One region of the Streptomyces vinaceus genome, then DNA from elsewhere that is predicted to be linked to it. Evidence: riboswitches for the same ligand, from Rfam matches in the RefSeq annotation. Region 1 holds a riboswitch; each other region holds the start of a gene.
The links. Region 1 has a riboswitch for cobalamin ahead of CP980_RS25450 (cobalamin biosynthesis protein). Riboswitches for the same ligand answer to the same signal wherever they lie in the genome.
Positions count from the first base shown of each region.

Region 2: another riboswitch for cobalamin. It lies ahead of CP980_RS10115 (energy-coupling factor ABC transporter permease); the one in region 1 lies ahead of CP980_RS25450 (cobalamin biosynthesis protein).
Region 3: another riboswitch for cobalamin. It lies ahead of CP980_RS01495 (DUF4430 domain-containing protein); the one in region 1 lies ahead of CP980_RS25450 (cobalamin biosynthesis protein).
Region 4: another riboswitch for cobalamin. It lies ahead of CP980_RS11460 (ribonucleoside-diphosphate reductase subunit alpha); the one in region 1 lies ahead of CP980_RS25450 (cobalamin biosynthesis protein).

Region 1 covers NZ_CP023692.1:5,643,716-5,647,042, reverse strand. Annotated here, with positions in the region: gene CP980_RS25460 (inorganic phosphate transporter) at 1-668, shown strand, start outside; gene CP980_RS25455 (hypothetical protein) at 697-918, shown strand; cobalamin riboswitch at 1,043-1,193, shown strand; gene CP980_RS25450 (cobalamin biosynthesis protein) at 1,232-2,191, shown strand; gene CP980_RS25445 (cobyric acid synthase) at 2,188-3,327, shown strand, end outside.
Region 2 covers NZ_CP023692.1:2,331,111-2,334,437, reverse strand. Annotated here, with positions in the region: gene cbiQ (cobalt ECF transporter T component CbiQ) at 1-530, opposite strand, end outside; gene CP980_RS10120 (energy-coupling factor ABC transporter substrate-binding protein) at 534-893, opposite strand; gene CP980_RS10115 (energy-coupling factor ABC transporter permease) at 899-1,591, opposite strand; cobalamin riboswitch at 1,621-1,815, opposite strand; gene CP980_RS10110 (SsgA family sporulation/cell division regulator) at 2,079-2,486, opposite strand; gene CP980_RS10105 (hypothetical protein) at 2,686-2,991, opposite strand; gene CP980_RS10100 (L-serine ammonia-lyase) at 3,251-3,327, opposite strand, start outside.
Region 3 covers NZ_CP023692.1:321,549-324,875, forward strand. Annotated here, with positions in the region: gene metE (5-methyltetrahydropteroyltriglutamate--homocysteine S-methyltransferase) at 1-1,840, shown strand, start outside; cobalamin riboswitch at 1,908-2,056, shown strand; gene CP980_RS01495 (DUF4430 domain-containing protein) at 2,205-2,693, shown strand; one part of gene CP980_RS01500 (IS5 family transposase) at 2,736-3,075, shown strand; one part of gene CP980_RS01500 (IS5 family transposase) at 3,075-3,327, shown strand, end outside.
Region 4 covers NZ_CP023692.1:2,621,538-2,624,864, forward strand. Annotated here, with positions in the region: gene CP980_RS11445 (CstA-like transporter-associated (seleno)protein) at 1-41, shown strand, start outside; gene CP980_RS11450 (Uma2 family endonuclease) at 90-674, opposite strand; gene CP980_RS11455 (GNAT family N-acetyltransferase) at 753-1,253, shown strand; cobalamin riboswitch at 1,305-1,428, shown strand; gene CP980_RS11460 (ribonucleoside-diphosphate reductase subunit alpha) at 1,569-3,327, shown strand, end outside.

The sequences.
Region 1 (3,327 bases):
TCGCCGGCGGCGCGCTCGCGCCCGGCTCCAACCCGCCGGTCTGGGTCATCGTCTCCGCCGGCATGGCGATCGCCATGGGCACCTACCTGGGCGGCTGGCGCATCATCCGCACCATGGGCAGCGGCCTGACCGACCTGCAGCCGCAGCAGGGCTTCGCCGCCCAGACCTCGGCCGCGAGCGTCATCCTGGCCTCCTCCACCCTCGGCTTCTCCCTCTCCACCACCCACGCGTGCTCCGGCGCCGTCATGGGTGCGGGCCTCGGCCGCAAGGGAGGCGTGGTCCGCTGGTCCACCGCCAGCCGCATGTTCATCGCCTGGGGCCTGACCCTGCCGGCCGCCGCCGTCGTCGCCTCCGGTGCCGAGCTGGTCATGCGCACCGGTGACGTCGGTGTCGCCGCCGTCGCGCTCTTCCTGGTCGCCTCCTGCGTCGCCATCTGGCTCATCTCGCGCCGCCAGGTCGTCGACCACAGCAACGTCAACGAGGTGCAGCCGGCCGCGGCCGAGGAGCCGGGCGTCGTCACCACGGCCATGGCCGCCGTCACCGTCCCGCCGACGGTGGCCGCCGAGGCCGCCGCCGGTACGACCGCCGCGGTCACGGACGAGGCGCTGAAGGCCACCATCCCGGCGGCCGCACCGACCACGCCGGCGGCCCCCGCCGCCGCGGTCTGACCCCGAGAACGACAGAGGAATCCGCAGTATGAAGATCGACTGGGCAGCACTCGGCTCCGTCTTCGGGGTCAGCCTCTCCGCCACCGTCGCCCTCGTGGCCCTGTTCACCCTGGGTCTGGTGGGCCTCTCCAAGCACGAGACCGCCACCGAGCAGGGCGGCGCCGCCACCCTCGCCCGCAGCGGCGCGTACGCCTGCTTCGCGCTCGTCGCGGCGGCCGTGGGGTACGGGATCTACCTGATCGTCAGCTGACCCGGTCCGACCGACCGGTCCACGGCGTGCCGAAGCTCCCTCCGGGATTCCCGGGGGGAGCTTTCGTGCGCCCGCGACCCGCCTCCCTGACCTGCACCGCCGCAGGTCAACGGCGAGTTGACGGGCCTTCTCGGTGCGTGGTGGACTGCCCGAGCCAATACGGCGGCATGGAGAGGAAGTCCGGTGCGAATCCGGCGCGGTCCCGCCACTGTCACCGGGGAGCACGCGGCGCGTGCGCCCCGGGAGCCAGGAACTCCCACCGCCGGACACGTCGAACCAGGGCGCGGACCCTGAGTGAGGACATACCTGCACCATGCGTGCCGACCGCGTCTTCGCGTACGGCGCCACGGCGGGCCTGATCGGCGACCGGATCCTCGGTGATCCGCGCCGGGGGCACCCCGTGGCCGCCTTCGGACGAGCCGCCACCGCCGTCGAGCGCGCCCTGTGGCGCGACGACCGCGCACGGGGCGTTCTGCACACCCTCATATGCGCCGGGGGCGCGGCAGCCGTCGGCGCGCTGGGCGCCCGCGCCGTGCGCTCCCGGCCCGCGGCCACCCGTATCGCCCTGACCGCGGTGGCCACCTGGGCCGTCGTCGGCGGCACCTCGCTGGGCCGGGAGGCCCGCGCCATCGGCGGCGCGCTCGCCGCCGGGGACGCCGAGGTGGCCCGGGAGCGGCTGCCGCACCTGTGCGGGCGCGATCCGCAGGCCCTGGACGGGCAGCAGATGGCCCGCGCCGTCGTGGAGTCGGTCGCCGAGAACACCTCCGACGCGGTGGTCGGCGCCCTGGTGTGGGGCGCCGCGGCCGGTGTCCCGGGGCTGCTGGCGTTCCGCGCCGTGAACACCCTGGACGCGATGGTCGGCCACAAGTCCCCGCGCCACCTGCGCTACGGCTGGGCCTCGGCCCGGCTCGACGACCTCATGGGCTGGCCGGGCGCCCGGCTGACCGCGCTGGCCGCCGCGGCGGCCGGGCCCGACCGGCGGGGAGCCGTACGCGCCTGGCGCGCGGACGCCGCCGCACACCCGAGCCCGAACGCCGGGCCCGTGGAGGCCTCCTTCGCCGGGGCGCTCGGGGTGCGGCTGGGCGGGACCCTTTCGTACGGCGGGCGCATCGAGCACCGGGCCGTGCTGAACGGCGAGGAGGGGCGGCCGGTGGAGGCCGCCGACATCGAACGCGCGGTACGGCTGTCCCGTCAGGTGACGTGGCTGGCGCTGGGGGCGTGCGTGGCACTGCGCTGTGCGGTCTCGTACGGCATACGGAAGGGGCGCGGATGAGCGGCGCGAAGCAGCTCGGCGGGGGACTTCTCGTCGCCGGCACCACATCGGACGCGGGCAAGAGCGTGGTCACGGCGGGCATCTGCCGCTGGCTGGCCCGGCAGGGCGTGAAGGTGGCGCCGTTCAAGGCGCAGAACATGTCGCTGAACTCGTTCGTGACGCGCGAGGGCGCCGAGATCGGGCGCGCGCAGGCGATGCAGGCGCAGGCGGCCCGCGTGGAGCCGACGGCGCTGATGAACCCGGTGCTGCTCAAGCCCGGCAGCGACCGCAGCAGCCAGGTGGTGCTGCTGGGCAAGCCGGTGGGCGAGATGAGTGCGCGCGGCTACCACGGGGGGCGCCAGGAGCAGTTGCTCGGCGTCGTCACGGACTGCCTGGAGCAGCTGCGGGGCACGTATGACGCCGTGATCTGTGAGGGGGCCGGCAGTCCGGCCGAGATCAACCTGCGCCGGACCGACATCGTGAACATGGGCATCGCGCGGGCCGCCCGGTTCCCGGTGGTCGTGGTCGGGGACATCGACCGGGGCGGGGTCTTCGCCTCGTTCTTCGGGACGACGGCCCTGCTGTCGCCGCAGGACCAGTCGCTGATCGCCGGATACATGGTCAACAAGTTCCGCGGCGACGTGTCGCTGCTGGAGCCCGGCATGGAGATGCTGCGCGGCCTGACCGGGCGCGCCACGTACGGGGTGCTGCCGTTCAAGCACGGCCTGGGCATCGACGAGGAGGACGGGCTCCGGGTCTCCCTGCGGGGCGCGGTGCGCGAATCGGTCGTGGCCCCGCCGCTCGGCGAGGACGTGCTGCGGGTCGCGGTGTGCGCGGTCCCGCTGATGTCGAACTTCACGGACGTGGACGCGCTGGCGGCGGAGCCGGGCGTGGTGGTGCGGTTCGTGGACCGGGCCGAGGAACTGGCCGACGCGGACCTGGTGGTGGTGCCGGGCACGCGCGGCACGGTGAAGGCGCTGGAGTGGCTGCGCGAGCGCGGCCTGGCGGACGCGCTGCTGCGGCGGGCCGCCGAGGGCCGGCCGGTGCTGGGGATCTGCGGCGGCTTCCAGGTGCTCGGCGAGCACATCGAGGACGAGGTCGAGTCGCGGGCGGGCTCGGTGGACGGGCTGGGCCTGCTGCCGGTACGGATCCGCTTC
Region 2 (3,327 bases), 3.3 Mb from region 1:
GCCGCCCGCCCGGACTGGCCCAGCCGGGCCGCCTGGGCGCGCCGGACCTGGGTCATCGAGTCCAGCAGCAGGAAGCCGATGCGGTACATGACCAGGGCCACGTCCACCACCGGCGCCGGGACCCCGGCCCGGACCAGCCGGGGCAGCACGTCCGAGACGGGCGTGGTGAAGGCGAAGAGCAGCACGCCGAGGGAGGCCGCCGAGGTCCGCAGCAGCAGCTCGGCGGCGTGCCGGGGGCCGTCGGGCGCGAGCGAGACGAACCCGCCGGGGCCGCCGACGGCCACCAGCAGTGGGAGCGCGCCGGTGAAGCAGAAGCCCAGCGGGATCCGGAAGGCCCGCCACAGCTGCCGCCCGGCCACGCCGGCCGGGCCGAGCAGCACGGCGAGCGTGGCGGCGGCGACCAGCGGACCGCCGGGCCAGGGCGGCAGGCATACGGCGCTGACCGTCAGGCCGAGCCCCAGCAGGGCCTTTTCCAGGGGATGCCGGCGCCGCCACCGGCTCGCGTGCGCCGCCACGTCGATCGGCAGCACCGCCTACGACTCCGAGGCGGCGGTGTCGGGCCGGTCCGCGGAGGCGTCCGGCCGGGCCGCGGCCGCCGCGGTCGCCTGGCGGCGTCCCTTGCGGACGCCGAAGTAGTACGCGAGCACACCCGCGCCCAGGGCCGCCTGGAGGGCGAACAGGGCCGACTCGACCTCCCCGGACGGGGGTTCGTACAGCGGCGAGAACCACGGCTCGTAGTCGGGCTTCAGCTCCGTGATCGCCGACTCCGCCTGCGCGTCGGCGCCCGCGAACGGCTCCTCCTTGCCCTCGCCCATCCCCAGCGCGATCGGCAGCACGGCCAGCGCCGCCACCAGGAGCAGCAGCAGGCCGTTGATCTTCGCGTTCCGGCTCATGCCCATCACACGGCCGCCTTCTGCTCGCTGCGACCGGTGAACTTCGCGACGCCCAGCCGGACCAGGTCCGACTTGCTCGACTGCATCAGCAGCCGCATCACGAGAACCGTCAGCAGCCCCTCGCTCACCGCGAGCGGGATCTGCGTCACCGCGAAGATGCCGCCGAACTTCGCGAGCGCGCCCGGGAACCCGGTGCCGGGGTCCGGGAAGGCCAGCGCCAGCTGCACGGACGTCACGCAGTAGGTCACCAGGTCGGCGAAGAACGCGCCGAAGAATACGGTCACCATCAGCGGCACGTCGAAGCGCTTCAGCAGCAGGTACACCCCGTACCCGGCCCACGGCCCGGCGATCGCCATCGAGAACACGTTCGCGCCGAGGGTGGTCAGCCCGCCGTGCGCCAGCAGCAGCGCCTGGAAGAGCAGGGTGATCGTGCCGAGCACCGCCATGATGGGCGGCCGGAACAGGATCGCTCCGAGCCCGGTCCCGGTGGGGTGCGAACAACTGCCCGTCACGGACGGGATCTTGAGGGCGGACAGGACGAACGTGAACGCTCCGGACGCCCCGAGCAGCAGCGTGCTCTCCGGGTTCGCCTTCACCTCGCGGGAGAGGGCGCGGACACCGTGGACGACGAACGGAGCGGACGCGGCGCCCCAGGCGACCGCGTGCAAAGGGGGCAGGAACCCCTCGGCTATATGCATGAGTGGGGAGACCTCTCCAGCACCTCGTGGATGGACAACGCGCCCCGGCCGGTCTCCTGGCTCACGGGTGCTGATGCCCTGACCCCGCCTTCCCGGGCGGTGCGGAACCTCCCGCGCCGCCCAGTGGCTTCCCTAAGGAGTGGAGCCGGACTTCCCGTTCACAGTGGCGAGGGCCGCACCGGTTTCCCACCGGTTTCCCGTACACCAAGGCCAGCTGACCCTAGTCGGAGGGACGGACCTGCACCAACCCGGCCCGAACGCCCGCCGGCAGGCGCGGGGCGCTCGGCGCGGTCTCACCGGCACTCGTCGCGGTGCGCGACGTCCAGCACGAGCCGCTCGGGCGCGTGCAGGGTGGAGGAGCGGACCGCCGGCGTCGAGGCGAAGGCGGCGCTCGCCCCAGCGGGCGTTCACGACGAGCGGCGCGGGCCGGACGCTCATGGTTGCACCCAAACCGGGCCCAACTCAACGGATCTTATGGAAACGTCATTTATCGGGGCAGCAGGGTGCTCAGCTGGGCGTCCAGGTCGTAGTGCCGCCGCTCTTCGCCGCGCGGCACCAGGGCGACCAGCCGCCGGCACAGCACCCGCACGTCCTTCGCCCGGGCGGACACCACGCAGCTCTGCGCGCCGTTGCTGAAGGCGAGGAAGACCCGCGGCTCCCCGCCCTGCCAGCGCGGCCACACCCGGACGTCGCCCTCGCCCGTCACGCAGGTCTCCCCGTCGAGCAGCAGGTCCCGGGAGAACACCCAGCGCGCCAGGTGCGTCCCGGCGCCGCGGAAGTCGAGCGCCAGCTCGTAGGGCCGGTCGCGGCGGTACGTGAAGGCCCCGGACACCGGCACGGGCTCGGGGGAGGCCTCCAGCCGGAGGGGGAGGACGCGGTACTCGATGCCGTCCATGCGCTGCGCCTCTCTGTCGTGCCCCGCCCGGGGCGCTCGCGGCCCCTCTCGGGCAAGCTAGCCCACCCCCCGGCCGCCCCCGCGGGCCGAAGGTCCCGACCCCGGGGGCCGCTGGGCCCGTCTTCGCACAGGAACGGGGCCGGGAACGCGAAGGGGCCCGCCCTCCGGGGGGAGGGCGGGCCGCCGCGTCACCGGTCCGTTACGGGACGGGGTGGAAGACGAACGAGCCGTTGGCCTGACCGATGGCCGTGTAGCCGGCGCCGTTGGCCTGGGCGCCGTCGTTCTGGTTGGACGCCCCGGAGCCCGTGGCGACCTGCTGGGTGGTGGAGGAGTTGCCGAGGTTGCTGCCGGCGATACCGCTGCCGAGGATCTCGCCGACGGCGGCGTTGGACGAGACGCCCGCACCGGCACCGTTGTCGGCCTGGGCCGTGCCCGTGAAGAGCGCGACGGCGAAGGGGAGCGCTGCGACAGCCGCCAGGACGCGGATGCTGCGGTTGCTTGCCATGATGAAGTCCTCCCGTACACAAAAAGGCTGCGGTCCAAGGCGGTTGGCCGGCCGCCGGGGGTGTGGCCGCGACGTCACGTGATCACCATGGCGCATGTGATCATCGAGAGACCAGCCCGGAGCCGAGGGTTCGCCCTCACGCGTGATCAACTCCGGGCAAACCTCCGTTGGCCTGCGAATGCACCGTGCCCTGGCACGCCGGAGGGGCCCGGCGCGCTGCGCCGGGCCCCTCCTTCGTCATGGGTGCCGGATCAGAGGATCAGCACTCGATGACGTTGACCGCCAGGCCGCCGCGGGCGGTCTCCTTGTACTTGACCTTCATGTCGGCGCCGGTCT
Region 3 (3,327 bases), 5.3 Mb from region 1:
CCCGGTCCTCGTCGGCCCCCTCACCTACCTGCTGCTGGCCAAGCCCGCGCCCGGCGTGGCCGCCGACTTCCAGCCGATCACGCTGCTCGACCGGCTCCTGCCCGTGTACGCCCGGGTCCTGGCCGAGCTGCGCGCCGCGGGCGCCGAGTGGGTCCAGCTGGACGAGCCCGCGCTGGTCCAGGACCGCACCCCGGCCGACCTGAACGCCGCCGCCCGCGCCTACCGCGAGCTCGGTGCGCTGACCGAGCGGCCCAAGCTGCTCGTCGCCTCCTACTTCGGCCGGCTCGGCGAGGCCCTCCAGGTGCTGGCCGCGGCCCCGGTCGAAGGCCTGGCCCTCGATTTCACGGCGGGCGGCGCCGCGAACCTCGCCGACCTCGCCGCCGTCGGCGGGCTCCCCGGCAAGCGCCTGGTCGCCGGTGTGGTCGACGGCCGCAACGTCTGGATCAACGACTACCAGAAGTCCCTGACCACCCTCGGTACCCTCCTGGGCCTCGCCGGCCAGGTGGACGTGGCCGCGTCCTGCTCCCTCCTGCACGTGCCGCTCGACGCGAGCGCCGAGCGGGACATCGATCCGCAGATCCGGCGCTGGCTCGCCTTCGCCCGCCAGAAGACCACCGAGATCGCCACGCTCGCCCGCGGCCTCGCCCGGGGCACGGACTCCATCGCGGCCCAACTGGCCGCCAACCGCGCCGACCTGGCGTCCCGGGCATCCTCCTCGATCACCCGTGACCCCGCCGTCCGCGCCCGTACCGCCGCGATCACCGATGCCGACGGGCGGCGCTCGCAGCCCTACGCGCAGCGCACCGCGGCCCAGCGCGCCCTCCTCGGGCTGCCGTTGCTGCCCACCACGACCATCGGCTCCTTCCCCCAGACGAACGAGCTGCGCACCGCGCGCGCCGACCTGCGGGCCGGCCGCATCGGCACCGCCGGCTACGAGGAGCGGATCAAGGACGAGATCCGCGAGGTGCTCTCCTTCCAGGAGAAGGCCGGTCTGGACGTCCTGGTGCACGGCGAGCCCGAACGCAACGACATGGTGCAGTACTTCGCCGAGCAGCTCACCGGCTACCTCGCCACGCAGCACGGCTGGGTGCAGTCGTACGGCACCCGCTACGTCCGGCCGCCGGTCCTGGCCGGGGACATCTCCCGCCCGGAGCCGATGACCGTCCGCTGGACCACGTACGCCCAGTCCCAGACGTCCAGGCCGGTCAAGGCCATGCTGACCGGCCCGGTCACGATGCTCGCCTGGTCCTTCGTACGCGACGACCAGCCGCTCGGCGAGACCGCGCGGCAGGTCGCCCTCGCCCTGCGCGACGAGGTCGACGACCTCGAAGCCGCCGGGACCTCGGTGATCCAGGTCGACGAACCCGCCCTGCGGGAGACCCTGCCGCTGCGCGCGGCCGACCACGCCGAGTACCTCGCGTGGGCCACCGAGTCCTTCCGCCTCACCACCGGCGGCGTCCGGCCGGACACCCAGATCCACACGCACATGTGCTACGCGGAGTTCGGCGATATCGTCCAGGCCATCGACGACCTCGACGCCGACGTGATCAGCCTGGAGGCCGCCCGCTCCCACATGCAGGTCGCCGGCGAACTGGCCGCGCACGGCTACCCCCGCGAGGCCGGCCCCGGTGTCTGGGACATCCACTCCCCGCGCGTTCCGAGCACCGAGGAGGCGGCCGCGCTGCTGCGGAGGGGGCTCCGGGCCATCCCCGCCGAACGGCTCTGGGTCAACCCGGACTGCGGCCTCAAGACCCGCGGCTGGACCGAGACCCGCGCCTCCCTGGAACATCTCGTCGCGGCCGCGCATGAGGTCCGCGCGGAACTCACGGCCGGCGACTGACCCCCTGACGCGCGGGCGGTGCGTGCCGAAGTACGCTTCCACGCACTGCTCTTCGGCCCGTACGATGCGTTCTGCTCCGGCCCACCGCGGCCGGAGCACACAACCGAATGCATGCACAACTGGGGGAAGCCGGTGGGAATCCGGCGCTGACCTGCAACCGTGAACGGCGCCCGGTGCGCCGTGAGTCGGAGAACCCGGGGTGGGATGTGCACCGCTTCCCACTGTCACGGTCTGCAGTCCGAAGCCCCAGCCTGACCCGGCACCCGGGTGCGCTCCCCTCCAGGGCGTGCGCACGGGGTGTGCGCGGGTGGGGGTCGAAGGGTTCGCGCCGGCAGACCCGAAGATCCCACCAGGAAGGCTCTCCATGCGCCAGATCCTCGTCCGCCGCTCCGTGATCACCACGGCCGCCCTCGGTCTCGCCCTCGCCACCGCTCCGGCCGCGGCCGAGGCGAAGTCCAAGCCGGACACGAACGCGGCGGTCAAGGTGGACGTGACCGTCCAGGGCCCCGACGGGCTGCTGTTCAAGGGCAAGGTCAAGACCAAGGGCCACGACGTCACCACCGTGACCGGCGGCACCCACCAGTGCGACGGCACCAACGGCGGCGCCCACCCGTCCAAGGTCCCCACCCCGACCGCGGCCCTCGACGACGCCGCCCACAAGAAGGGCTTCACCTGGGACGGCACCTGGTACGCGTCCTTCGACGACTACTCCGTCGACACCATAAAGAACGTCAGCGGCGGCGGCTCCGCCTACTGGAGCATCGCCGTCAACGGCACCCCCACCCCGGTCGGCGGCTGCCAGTTCAAGCTGAGCGCCGGCGATCAGGTGTCCTTCACCTGGACGTCCTTCTAGAGCCTGTCGTCAAAGTGATCTTGGGTTGTGGATCATGGAGTGATGATATGCCGCCATGAACTGTCCGATGCCGAGTGGGAGCTCATACGTCCCTTGCTGCCCCGGCCTGCGCTGGGGCGGCCCCGGCAGGACGACCGGATGGTCCTCAACGGGATCGTATGGAAGTTCCGCACCGGTGTCCCCTGGCGGGACGTGCCCGAGCGGTACGGCCCGTGGGCCAGCCTCCACACCCGCTTCCGGCGCTGGGCGGCGGACGGCACGTTCGACCGGATGCTGCGGGCCGCGCAGGCGAACGCGGACGCGGCGGGTGACATCGACTGGCTGGTGTCGGTCGATTCCACCATCGTCCGCGCCCACCAGCACGCCGCCGGGGCCCGAAAAGGGGGCACCAAAACCCGGCCCTCGGCCGGTCCCGGGGCGGCCTGACCAGCAAGGTCCACCTCGCCTGCGACGCGACCGGCCGCCCGCTCGCATTCGTCCTGACGGGCGGGAACACCAACGACTGCACCCGGTTCACCGCGGTGATGGACGCCATCCAGGTGCCCCGCCTCGGACCGGGCCGGCCCCGGAGCAGACCCGATCGCGTCATCGGCGACAGGGGCTATAGCTCCAAGGCGATCCGCACCTGGCTGCG
Region 4 (3,327 bases), 3.0 Mb from region 1:
CGCGCGAGGCCGACCCCCGCGAGGGGTTCGGCTGCTGCTGACGCCCATGAAGGGCCCCGCCGCTGCATCGGCGGGGCCCTTCGGCACGCTCAGTGCACCCACTCCTTGAGGGGCTCGGTAGGCAGGGTGATGCCGACGGGTTCGGGAATTTCGATGTCCTTCCCGAACGGGACTGTGCGGACGCTCTCGTAACGACTGCCGTCCGGCTCACTGTGGACGGTGACCTCGCACTTCTCCCGGTCGATGAGCAGGTACACAGGAATGCCGGTCTCCGCGTAACCACGAGGCTTCTCGTGTCGGTCGCGGGCGTCCGTGTCGGTGTCGTACGACGTGACCTCCACGACCATCAGCACGGGGTCGGGGTCGGCCCATTCCCCATGTCCTGCGAGAGAGGCGGTCAACACCAGGACGCCATCGGGCCGAGCGCGGCCATTGCGATACCGCTGGACCTTGATCCCCTGCTCAGCGTAGAACCACAGGTCCGGCCGCGACTGCATGCACATGCGCGACAACCACACAATGATCGTCCCGTGGTCCCCGTCCGGCACCGCCTTGACCCCCAGCTTCCCGTTGATGAACTCGAACCGCAGCCCTTCGACCTCTCTGGCGGCTATCCGCGCCACGGTCTCGAACTCTTCGGTCAGCATCTGGGGCCGATCTGTCATCACGGTCATGCCTCGCTCGCCCTTCTCGACGGTGCTGTCACCGACGATAGCGCCGGGCACCGACAGCCGTCCGGCACACTCGACCGCATGGACATCGTGATCAGGGAAGCGCTGGCGGCGGAGTACGAGGCGCTCGGGGACCTCACCGCGCAGGCCTACCTCGGGGACGGGCTGCTGACGTTCGGCGAGGACGACCCGTACCTCGCGCGGCTGCGCGATGTGGCGGGGCGCGCCGCCGACGGGGTCATACTCGTCGCCGCGACGGGCGACGGCCGGCTCCTCGGCGGCGTGGCCTTCGCCGCGCCCGGGAGCCGGCTGTGCGACATCGCCGGGCCCGGCGAGGCCGAGTTCCGGATGCTGGCCGTCGCCCGGGAGGGCCGCGGGCGGGGCGCCGGGGAGGCCCTCGTACGGGCCTGCATCGACCGAGCCCGCGCCGTCGAGGGCGTACGGCGCCTCGTCCTGTCGACCACGCGGGACATGGTCGGCGCGCACCGGATCTACGAACGGCTCGGCTTCGTGCGGACGCCGGAACGGGACTGGGAGCCCGTTCCCGACCTCCCTCTGCTCACGTACGGTCTCGAACTGTAGCCACGCCGACACAACATCTAGGGGGTCGCACAGGAAGCGGCCCCCACATGTATGCTCGTGCTCGCTGTCGTCGCAGGGGAATCCGGTGCGAATCCGGAACTGTCCCGCAACGGTATGAAGTACACCCATTGGTGTCACCGCAAGTCCGATGACCTGCCGACAGTGCGCCCGGCTCGACCGAACCGGGTGTCGATACGTCCGGGCCTCGCGGTTGGGCCGGTGGACGCCGCGCGGTGCTGCCCCGTCATGCCCGCGCGCGCCCGCTCGAACCCGCGCCGCAGGTGTCCCGGAGCCGAGCGAGGGAGAGCTCCCCCCGTGACCATCGCGCCTTCCGCACCGCGCGCCGAGTCCGACCCGTCCGACACCGGAATCGAGACCGGGGGACCTGGGGCCGCGCTGCTGCGTACCCTCACCGAGCTGACGGCCGACCTCCCCGACACCGACCCGGGCCGGGTCGCCGCCGCCGCGCTCCGCGGGCGCAGCGCCGCCGCCGACGAGGCGGAACTGCGCGCTCTGGCCACGGAGGCCGCCGCCGGTCTGATCTCCGAGGACCCGGCGTACTCCCGGCTCGCCGCCCGGCTGCTGACGCTGGCCGTCGCCGAGGAAGCCGCGGGCCAGGGGGCCACCTCCTTCTCCGCCTCCGTCGCGGTCGGCCACCGCGAGGGCCTGATCGCGGACCGCACCGCCGAGTTCGTGGCGCTGCACGCGAGCCGCCTCGACGCGCTGGTCGAGCACACGCTCGCCGAGGGCGCCGACGACCGCTTCGGCTTCTTCGGCCTGCGCACCCTGCACAGCCGCTACCTGCTGCGCCACCCGATCACCCGCCAGGTGGTCGAGACCCCGCAGCACTTCATGCTGCGCGTGGCGTGCGGCCTCGCGGAGAACGACACCGTCCAGGCCGTCGAGGAAGTCGCCTCGCTCTACCGGCTGATGAGCCGCCTGGACTACCTGCCGTCCTCGCCCACGCTCTTCAACTCCGGCACCCGGCACCCGCAGATGTCCTCCTGCTACCTGCTGGACTCCCCGCTGGACGAGCTCGACTCGATCTACGACCGCTACCACCAGGTCGCGCGCCTCTCCAAGCACGCCGGCGGCATCGGCCTCTCGTACTCGCGCATCCGCGCCCGCGGTTCGCTGATCCGCGGTACGAACGGCCACTCCAACGGCATCGTGCCGTTCCTGAAGACCCTCGACGCCTCCGTCGCCGCAGTGAACCAGGGCGGTCGCCGCAAGGGCGCCGCCGCCGTCTACCTGGAGACCTGGCACGCGGACATCGAGGAGTTCCTGGAGCTCCGCGACAACACGGGCGAGGACCAGCGCCGTACGCACAACCTGAACCTCGCCCACTGGGTGCCGGACGAGTTCATGCGCCGCGTGAACGCCGACGCCGACTGGTCGCTGTTCTCCCCGGCCGACGTGCCCGAGCTGGTCGACCTGTGGGGCGACGAGTTCGACGCCGCGTACCGCAAGGCCGAGGCCGAGGGCCTGGCCCGCAAGACCATGCCCGCCCGCGACCTGTACGGCCGGATGATGCGCACCCTCGCGCAGACCGGCCAGGGCTGGATGACCTTCAAGGACGCCTCCAACCGCACGGCGAACCAGACCGCCGAGCCGGGCACGGTCGTCCACTCCTCCAACCTCTGCACCGAGATCATCGAGGTCACCAACGACGGCGAGACCGCCGTCTGCAACCTCGGCTCGGTCAACATGGGCGCGTTCGTGGTGGACGGGGAGATCGACTGGGAGCGCCTGGACGAGACCGTCCGCACCGCGGTCACCTTCCTCGACCGCGTCGTGGACATCAACTTCTACCCGACCGAGCAGGCGGGCCGCTCCAACGCCCGCTGGCGGCCGGTGGGCCTGGGCGCGATGGGCCTCCAGGACGTCTTCTTCAAGCTGAGGATGCCCTTCGACTCCCCCGAGGCGAAGGCCCTGTCCACCAAGCTCTCCGAGCGCATCATGCTGGCCGCGTACGAGGCCTCCTGCGACCTCGCCGAGCGCAGCGGCCCCCTGCCGGCCTGGGAGCAGACCCGCACCGCCCGCGGCGTCCTGCACCCCGACCACTTCGACGTCG